2 regions of the Brevibacillus sp. AF8 genome follow, and region 1 is predicted to be linked to the other one. Evidence: a T-box and tRNA genes for the amino acid it is inferred to sense, from the RefSeq annotation. Region 1 holds a T-box; the other holds one or more tRNA genes.
What was found. A T-box is a leader RNA that pairs with one kind of tRNA and senses whether it is charged. The one in region 1 lies ahead of tyrS (tyrosine--tRNA ligase), so its partner is inferred to be a tRNA-Tyr.
Positions count from the first base shown of each region.

Region 2: it encodes a tRNA-Tyr, which carries the amino acid that the T-box ahead of tyrS (tyrosine--tRNA ligase) is inferred to sense. The anticodon was not compared.

Region 1 is NZ_JAGQDN010000001.1:67,580-72,423, forward strand. It holds gene KB186_RS00310 (ATP-binding cassette domain-containing protein) at 1-1,527, shown strand, start outside; T-box leader at 1,603-1,832, shown strand; gene tyrS (tyrosine--tRNA ligase) at 1,891-3,159, shown strand; gene KB186_RS00320 (hypothetical protein) at 3,219-4,844, opposite strand, start outside.
Region 2 is NZ_JAGQDN010000001.1:518,143-522,986, forward strand. It holds gene edeP (edeine non-ribosomal peptide synthetase EdeP) at 1-1,946, opposite strand, end outside; gene edeQ (edeine self-resistance N-acetyltransferase EdeQ) at 2,245-2,682, shown strand; tRNA gene KB186_RS01885 (tRNA-Leu) at 2,841-2,922, opposite strand; tRNA gene KB186_RS01890 (tRNA-Tyr) at 2,968-3,052, opposite strand; gene KB186_RS01895 (hypothetical protein) at 3,145-3,462, opposite strand; gene KB186_RS01900 (thioredoxin family protein) at 3,529-4,095, opposite strand; gene KB186_RS01905 (YycC family protein) at 4,123-4,293, opposite strand; gene KB186_RS01910 (hypothetical protein) at 4,580-4,777, opposite strand.

The sequences.
Region 1 (4,844 bases):
AACGTAAAAACGAAATGGGGAATCCACATGGTTGAACTGCACAATATCACGATTACCACCAAAAAAGACGACAGGACTCTCATTCAAAATTTGCATCTGACCCTGCAAACCGGTGACAAGATAGCCATCATCGGGGAAGAGGGAAATGGAAAAAGCAGCTTATTAAAGTTGATATACGCGGAACAAATGATTGCCGAGTATTGCACATTTGCAGGTAACGTGCTGCGAAACGATTGTTCCATGGGATTTCTTGCACAGGAGCTATCGGGCGAAGAAAAACAATGGACCATCGCCGAGTTTTTTGTCGAAAATCAATGGAGCAAAGAACTGGTGAGGGCGATGGATGACCTCGGCATTCATGTATTGGATTCAGATAAAAAGATGGGTGTTCTGTCAGGTGGTGAGAGTTTCAAATACCGCTTTTTAAGTCTGCTGGCACAGAATCCTGACGTTTTATTGCTAGACGAACCCACGAATGATTTGGATATTCAAACGATGGAATGGCTGGAAGAGTTTATTCAACAAACATCGCTTCCTGTCCTATATGTATCGCATGACGAAACATTTATTGCGAATACAGCAAACGGTATCCTTCATATGGAGCTGACGAAGCGTAAACAAGTACCCAAATATACTTTTTCAAGAGAGCCATATGAAAATTACATTGCGAATCGCGAGAGCCACCTGAACAAACAAGAACAGATAGCCAGAAAGCAAGTTTCTGATCATCAAAAGCAAATGGAGAAATGGCACGACGTTTGGAATAAGGCAGAGCATCAACATCGGAACGTGTCCCGCTCAAATCCACGTCTGCAAAAGAAGATCAAGTCTTTGAAAAATCAAAGAGAGCGCATGGAGAAAGCATCGGAAACGTTTGTAGAGGCTCCGAGTGTGGAAGAAGCAAGCGAATTCCGATTTGATTCTGAGGTACATGTGCCTGGCAGTAAACAAATCCTCGACTTTTCATTGGAAGTCCTGCAAATAGCGAACAATCAGCTATCGAAACAGATTCATTTATCGATTAACGGGCCAGAAAAAGTCGCGATTATTGGGGAAAATGGGATCGGAAAAACGACGTTGTTGAAAAAGATCATGGATGAGCTAGTCCAGCACTCGTCATTAAAGATCGGGTATATGCCCCAAAATTATGAAGAACAACTGGATTCGACCAAAACACCGATTGCGTACCTGGAAAGAACCGGGAATAAAGAAGCGATCACAAAAGCGTATACGCATTTAGGCAGTATGAAATTTACAAAAGATGAGATGCACCAACCCATTCAAAACTTGTCTGGGGGACAGAAAGCGAAATTGCTCCTGTTAAAAATGATTTTGGATCAGTGCGAAATCTTGATATTGGATGAACCGACCCGAAACTTCAGTCCTTTGACGACTCCTGTTCTGTGCCGGGCGTTAACGGCTTTTGACGGTGTGATTATCAGTATTTCGCATGATCGACGGTATTTGCATGAGGTCGCAACAACTGTTTATGAACTAACCTCCAACGGTCTTACGAAAATAAAATAAGGGATCGTGGCGGAATCCTTGCTACATGGTTGACATTGCTATTTGAATTCAATATACTGACTTTAATTTCATATGAAACATACGTTGAAAGAGCCCAGTAGCAGCTTATTCCCTGTCCTAGAAAGCCGGGGGTTGATGGAACCCGGTACACAATAAGCGAGCGAATTACACTCTGGAGTATCTCGGGTAATGCCGAGCGGAATCGCGAACGATAACTCGCTACGAGTGGCATGAATGGCCTGCGCAAGCGCTTGGGTCCATTGGTGCAAGATGGGTGGTAACACGGTTATTCAATCGTCCCTATGTCTACAATAGACAAGGGGCGATTTTTTGTTTTTTTACCATAGGAGATTGAAGGAGTGTATGGCAGTGAATATTATCGACGAACTCGAATGGCGCGAAGCCATTAATCAGCAAACAGATGCAGAAGGGCTGCGAGAATTAACGAATGAAAAAGCAGTCTCGTTATATTGTGGTGTCGATCCAACAGGTGACAGCATGCATATCGGTCACTTGATTCCTTTCATGGTACTGAAACGCTTTCAGCTCGCTGGTCATCGTCCGGTCATTTTGATCGGTGGTGCAACAGGTACGATTGGCGATCCGAGCGGCCGTCAATCCGAGCGCTCTTTGCAAACACTGGAACAGATTCAGGAGAACGTCGACAAACTCACCGCGCAGATGAAAAAGCTGTTCATTACAGATGGCGACAACCAAATTCGCTTGGTGAACAACTACGACTGGACGCACAAAATCAATGTCATTGAATTTCTGAGGGATTACGGGAAAAACTTCAGCATCAATACGATGCTTGCCAAGGATGTCGTATCGAGCAGACTGGAAAGCGGCATTTCGTTTACGGAGTTTTCCTATCAAATTCTGCAATCCCTGGATTACCTGCATCTGTACAAACATGAAGATGTTCAACTGCAAATCGGCGGTTCCGACCAATGGGGTAACATCACGAGCGGTCTCGATCTGATCCGCAAAAAAGAAGGACCAGAAGCAAAAGCATTCGGTCTCACTATTCCTCTGATGCTGAAGGCAGATGGCACGAAATTCGGGAAGACAGCAGGAGGAGCCATCTGGCTTGATCCAAATAAAACAACACCATTCGAATTCTACCAATTCTGGGCGAATACCGATGACCGCGATGTTGTGAAATACTTGAAATACTTTACGTTCCTCTCCAAGGAACAAATTGAAGAGCTGGCTGAAAAAGTACAGACCGAGCCACATAAACGCGAGGCGCAAAAAGCGCTGGCAGAGGAAATGACGAGATTTGTGCACGGCGAGGAATTGCTGGAGCAGGCGAAGCGCATTACAGCAGCTTTGTTTACTGGAGATATCAAATCGCTGTCGGCAGATGAGATCGAGCAAGGCTTCAAAGAAATGCCGACATTCGAATCTACCCTCGAAACGAAGAACATTGTCGACTGGCTCGTTGAGGTCGGCATCGAGCCATCCAAACGTCAAGCACGTGAGGATATTACAAAAGGCGCTATCTCCATGAATGGTGAACGTGTTACCGATCTGGAACTGGAAGTAACGCCAAGCCTTGCTATCGGCGGTCGCTTCATCATTATCCGCAAAGGTAAGAAAAACTACAGCTTGGTAAAATTGTCTCAATAGATAAAGGAATAAGAAGCTTCCCTAGACCCACTAGGGAAGCTTCTTTGTATTTGTGGGATTTATTTCGGATGTGAAGTACTATCTACTTTGTTCGCAGCAATAACGGCAACTGCATTTGGCTCCAGATCGAACCAAAAGATAAGATCGCCATCCGCTTTCTTTTGCGACGGCTTCATCCCGTTCACATAAACTTCCGAAGCTTTTGTCGCCATGGAAAGACCAGAAATCTTTTGCGTACCATCGTTGTGCAGAACGATAGAGCCGTTTGGTGCATATTCCAATCTGACTTGAGAGAGGGCGAGCCAATAATCCATGATTTCACGTACGGTTGTCAAATGCAATTTTCCTTGGTCTCGCAGAACTTCCATTCGCTTTAGCAAGCGGTCAAAATCGGGATGGATGATCCAGTTTCCTTGGGCATCTCGAATGACAAATTTCCCGCCCTGCTTGTTGGATGGAAATCTTGCCAAGTAGGTATGGTTGATAAAAACTCCACGGTTTTGAATGAGCTGCTGGAGATTTTGCTTCCGATACAGATAAAGTGAATCTTCTGGAATGGTGGCAGCCGACCATGAATAAAACGGGCCTGTCACTGTCGGGTGCGACCAATAGAGCGGAGTGCGCAGGGAGTCGCCTCTTTGGGATTGGTACAGATCGAGACCATTATTCGGATTCGCGATATCTTCTGAGCTGTAGTGCCAAAAATACGATGTGCCGTATTTTTTCCACTGATGCGCCAAGTAATTCGCAGTCTGGTTGTCGAGCGCGTTAAACGCAAAGCTGGTCTTCAAATACCCATGGTCAATCCAGGTACGGCTCCGGAAGTGATCTTTCATTACCTGCAATGCATCTTCCGTCGTCTTTTGATAGTGTCTGATTTCGTATGGATAGAGGGTATGTAGCCCAATTTCATCACCGTTCCGATTCAGATCATTCAGAAACTGCAAAAATTCAGGGCTTTGCGCAATGGCGACATTGACAGGCAATTTCGCTTGAAAATACGGATTCGAGTAAAATACGCTTTTTGTAACCGGAATCCGGTGTTTAACAAAACCGCCTGTTGCTTGTGCCGACGATGTAATCCTCTCGGAGCCGAAATAAACAGCTCGATTCGTTTGCAGCGTCTGCTCGTCAGCATGCTCTGTCCATACATGAGTCGCCAAAAAACCAGAAGGCTGGCTCATAAAACGCGGCATGAGCTTTGGTTGATACCCAACTACCAGCGAGAAAGAATTCGTCCGTTCTTCGTTTGCGCGATATTCGGAAGCGTGGCGGACTTTTCCGACTTGATTCGTAGAGCCTTGCTGTACGTATCTGTGATCGTTCATGTGATCCAGATTCACGATGAGCTGTTTTTGCGTTGTATTCAATTCAAGTGAAGACACGTTGGGGGCATGGTACAAAAAAGCTGCTTGCTTTCCTTGACCAAATTTCGCGCCTTGGTGATCCAGCCAGTAAGAAGGTTGGAATTTCTGTGCGTCCACTTTCCGATTCTTGCGATATACCTCTGTCACATTTGGCTTGAATTGCAGGGCGAAGGCTTCACGAAAAACCTTTGCCTCTCGCTTATAGGTGGTTTTTACGGTGATATCGATGGCTGGGCTGTTTTTTTGCAATGCATATTGTATTGTAACCACTGCAATCGGAGTATGACCTGTGACAATGACTGTGTTACCAGTAGCGGT
Region 2 (4,844 bases), 450 kb from region 1:
GAATAGAAAGCGAACGCTTCTTCAGGACCGGAGAGATAGCGGTCTTTCGCCCACGAAATATAGTTGACCAGTCCTCGATGAGTAACCATGACTCCCTTCGGATTTCCAGTAGAGCCTGATGTATAAATGACATAGGCCAAATCATCTGGCTGACTAACCAATTCCAGAGTTGCGCCATCCTTTATATACAGGGACGAATCACCAAGCTCTAGGATTTTTTTGGACCACGAAATATCCTCTGTTCGCGAAGTGTGACGAAGCAACAGGTCCGCTCCAGAATCAGACAGCAGATATTCGATGCGCTGAGAAGGGAGTTGAGGATCAATCGGAAGGTAAGCCCCTCCAGCTTTTAGCACTGCCAACAGCCCGATGATCATCTCTGGCGAATGATCTGCCAGCAACGCCACAATTACGCCAGGGCCAACTCCTCGGTTTCGCAATGACTGAGCGAGTCGATTCACTTGATCCTGTAGTTCCTGAAATGTCAGCGTGCGCCCTTCTGACTCCAACGCAACTCCCTGTGGTGAGCGTATTACTTGCTCTTCAAACAACTGGACAACCGTCTTCTCGCTGGGATAGGAAGCAGCAGTATCATTCCACGTATGGAGTTGTAGTGCCAACTCTTCGTCAGCAAGGAAGTTCAAATTGGACAGCGGTACTTCTGGAATCGAGATCATCTGATGGAGAAGCCTTATGAGATGATCCGCTATTCGGTCAATATCCTCTTCCGTGTACTCGGCTATCTTATAGTCCAATTCCATTGTCAATTGTTCATCTGTTGCCCATTCTCTGATAATCACTTGGAGCGAATACAACTGGTGATCGTTGTAAAACTCCTCATTAGTCACGGGGTAGCCACCAAGAGTGAATGGCAACTGCGTGCTGTAATAATTTACACAAATCTGAAACAGGCTGTCATAGCCATGTTTCTTCAGCTCCAGCTCTTGAGCCAGCAAATCGTAAGGATATTTCTGATGAAAATAACAGGAAGTGAGTTCCCTGTTGACATATTTAACATAATCGATAGCATCCATTTCCATCGGAACTGCCAGACGAAATGGCATAGTGCTGGTGAACATCCCGAATATTTTGCGCTCCACTTTGCCTGAACGGTTTAACAGCGGTGTACCGATCACGATTTCTTCTTGCCTCGTACAGCGCTGCAGGTAAAGACTCACGAGAGCCACAAACAAGGAATTTAGCGAGCATTTCATTTGGTCTGCAAACTGGCGTATTCTTGTCGAATCTTCGCGGTTGAATGCAAAAACTTTGCGCTTGCCTTCAGTAGTATCTGTCGCCTTTTGTAATGTCGTGATTACGGGCAAGCTATGAAACTTGTCCCGCCAGTATCGCTTGTCCTTTTCAAATCTGTCAGTCTGAGAATAGGCATGCTCCCTTTCGACAAGAGTTTGATAAGCGTGTTCATCTCCTACATGGACGGTACCGCCTGCCAACAACGTGTCATAATAGTGAGCAATTTGTTCTGTCATGATTGAAATAGACCAACCATCAGCAATCAAATGGTGCAGCTTTACAAAATACCCCGCTTCTTCGTCACTCAGTTGAATCAGACAAAAGTAGAACAGAGGCTCTTGTCCGATCGAAAACGGCTTTGTAAACAAATCTTGCAGAAATTGTCTGCACCGCTCTGGCGCATTCTGTTCCTGTCTGAAATCAAACACCTGCAATGGCTGCGGTTCGTACTCTCCAACAAACTGAAGGACTGTCTCTTCCTCCTGATAGTTGAGTCGCAAGGTATCGTTCTTTTGAATGAACAGGTGAATAGCGGCTTCCAGTACATCCAGCTTCACCTTTCCTTGCACCCTCACCATCCCCCCTAACGTATGGATAGGAAGCTGTGGATGTAATTTTTCCGTATACCAGATACGCTTTTGTGGATGACTTAAAGGATAACCGACCTTCCATTGCTTCTTATCCTGGCGCAAAGCATATCCCCCTTTCTGAATTGTGCAGATGTAACCACAATTCAGACATGGTAAAAAATCAAATCGATTACAAATACTTCCAATTTCAACTATATAGATGACTCTTCTGTAGTGTCAAATGAATTTTCCATAAATTGTTATTTCTGAAAATTACGGGAATTCCATTCCTTGTTCTCCTTCTCTAGCGCTGCATAAAATAGAAAAAAATTTGTGTACTCTATTGATTTTGGCTGTCTTTTCACGTAGGATAAAATGTAATATATTGGCAAAAAGCCCTCGGAAGGATGAATGTGATTAGATGTCTGTGACACTTCGTGAAGTAACTTTGGAAAACTGGGAAGAGTGTATTGAACTGGAACCTACTCCCGAACAGAGCGAGTTTGTTGCCCCGAACCTCTACTCCATCGCTGAATCAAAGTTTCAAACTACATTTGTTCCTTTGGCCATATACCATGATGACACCATGGTTGGCTTTGTCATGTATGGGCTTGACCCTGACGATGGCAACTACTGGATTTACAGACTCTTAATTGATGCGAAGTACCAACGACTAGGCTACGGACGTGCTGCGATTGCGCAAGTCATTGATATCTTGAAGGCAAAGGAAGATTGTCAAAAAATTGTCATTGGTTATGCTCCAGCCAACGTCGCAGCCGAAAACCTTTACTCCTCACTCGGATTTCAAAAAAATGGTATGGTTCTGTTTGGCGAGACGATTGCCGAATTAAATTTTTAGCGAGTTTTCGTTACCCAAAAAGGGAACAGCGGCGACCTAAGACCTGAAAACCAAGTCTTAGACTCGCCGCTGTTTGGATTGTTTCCCGTATGTATATTAAAAAAGCACACCTTCCATGTGTCTGTAAACATCATGGTTAGTGTGCATTCGTTTTGATATGGTGCCGGTGAAGGGACTTGAACCCCCACGGTTTCCCTCACGATTTTGAGTCGCGCGCGTCTGCCATTCCGCCACACCGGCAAGTGAAACTATGAATAAATTAGCACATCTTCGAAAGAAAATCAATGGTGGGGAGAGACGGATTCGAACCGCCGAACCCGGAGGGAGCAGATTTACAGTCTGCCGTGTTTAGCCACTTCACTATCTCCCCACAATATGTGCTGTCTATCTTCTGCGTCTACTCTCTTCAACCAGAAGCGACATTTATTAATTTATCATGAACTTTGTTTGACGTCAATATATTTATTTAAATTGACTATCTTTTTGCGCCAAAATCTCCTGTGCCCACTCGTGAAAGACACGCAATGCTTCGTCTACTTCTTGAAATGTTGCTTCTCCCTCACAGGAGTATTCCGGGAATTCTAGTATGCGGTTTTTGCGAATCTTGACATGCCCTTCTTCACATTTTATCTCCAAGAAGTAGGGAACGGCTTCATCGATCCCATAACTGTTTTCTAAAAACTCGTAGGTACGTACCCACTCCAGGATTCGAACTTCCGATGCTTTTAAGCGAAGCACCTGCTCCAAGGACATAATGGTTTCATTGCCGTAGTAATACATGAATATTCAGCCCTTCTGCATGAAAATGGACGGAGCCGGGACTCCGCCCTGTTTTTGATATGATCGTTAGATCGAGGAAAGTAGCTCTCTCAGTTCTTTGACAATCACTTGTTGATAGCCAGTGCCTTCTCCATACTGCTCAAGCATTTCGGCACGCGCTACCTTGATCTTGTCTTCATAATCCGTTGCGGTTCGGTCCGGGTTATCTTGTTTGAATGCCGTCATGACAGCTTGGACATGCTTTGGTCTCGGTCCCCATTTGGCAAGAACATGACCACCCGTGTCTGCGAAAATAACAACAGGGATCGCCCGACCTCCCATCGTAAGAAACTCATCCATCAGATCGAGGTGTTCTTCCATCACCATAATTTCCACTGGCATGTCCGTTTCTTTCAGGGCATGTAAGACGACTGGCAAGTTGCGAACGACGTCGCCACACCAATCTGCAGCCAAAATCAAACATCTGAGGTCATCACGATGCTGGAGAGAGGCAAAAAAAGCACGTTCTTGTTCATCCTCCCATGAAAATGCATCCGACCAGTTTTGGTATGTATCCTGATTTTTCGTCATGCTTTCCACAAACGCCTGTGGCTTAAGCCCCGTACGGAATTTATGTGCTACGTTTGCCCCCATCTTTTCTCCTCCTTTTGTATCGCTCGCCTATTCTTGGGTTTTATCCGTTGCTTCGTTTGCTTCCTTTTCTTGATTCGCCAGCTCCATCATTTTTTGCAACAAGATGTGCTGCGGCATGTGCATGAGACGCTCCAAGGGTACCTGAAGCGCTTCCGCCAGCTTGACAGCGGTCTCCGGTGATATTTGTAATGGACGCATGTTATTTTGCTCCTTTCCCTTGCTTTTATCAGTCCCTTCAGTATAATACACAGCCGTTAAACCTGCCAGCATACAAGCCTGGCACTTGAGAGCCTTTAACCTTTGTAACATGTTGGCTCTACTGATCCTCTCTTTCACATTTGCTCAGGCCAATTCTTAATGAAAAATTAAAAAAGAGCCACCCATAGGTAGCTCCAAAATGGAGTCAGGCTGTTTGATCCCTGCTCACCGTACGCGAAGGGACTATCTCGTGAACAGAATATCCCGCACAATGGAAAAGGACGAACTATGGCTTTTGCTTAGTAAGGATACATGGTACACCAAAGCCGATCGCGCCGGGCTGGGACATCTGCTCCATATATGCCAAACCTCGTGCACATTGCTGCTTGCATACTTGACATGTATGGGATGTTACGATTTTCATCTGTACTTGATTGGGGTGCTGTCGCGTATTCTTCTTCTTGATCTTTTTGCCCTTGGCCATCTGTTTTCCTCCCTTTGCCCTGGATCACTCCAGTCTATGAAGGAGAGAACCCCCGCTCTTTAGGCAA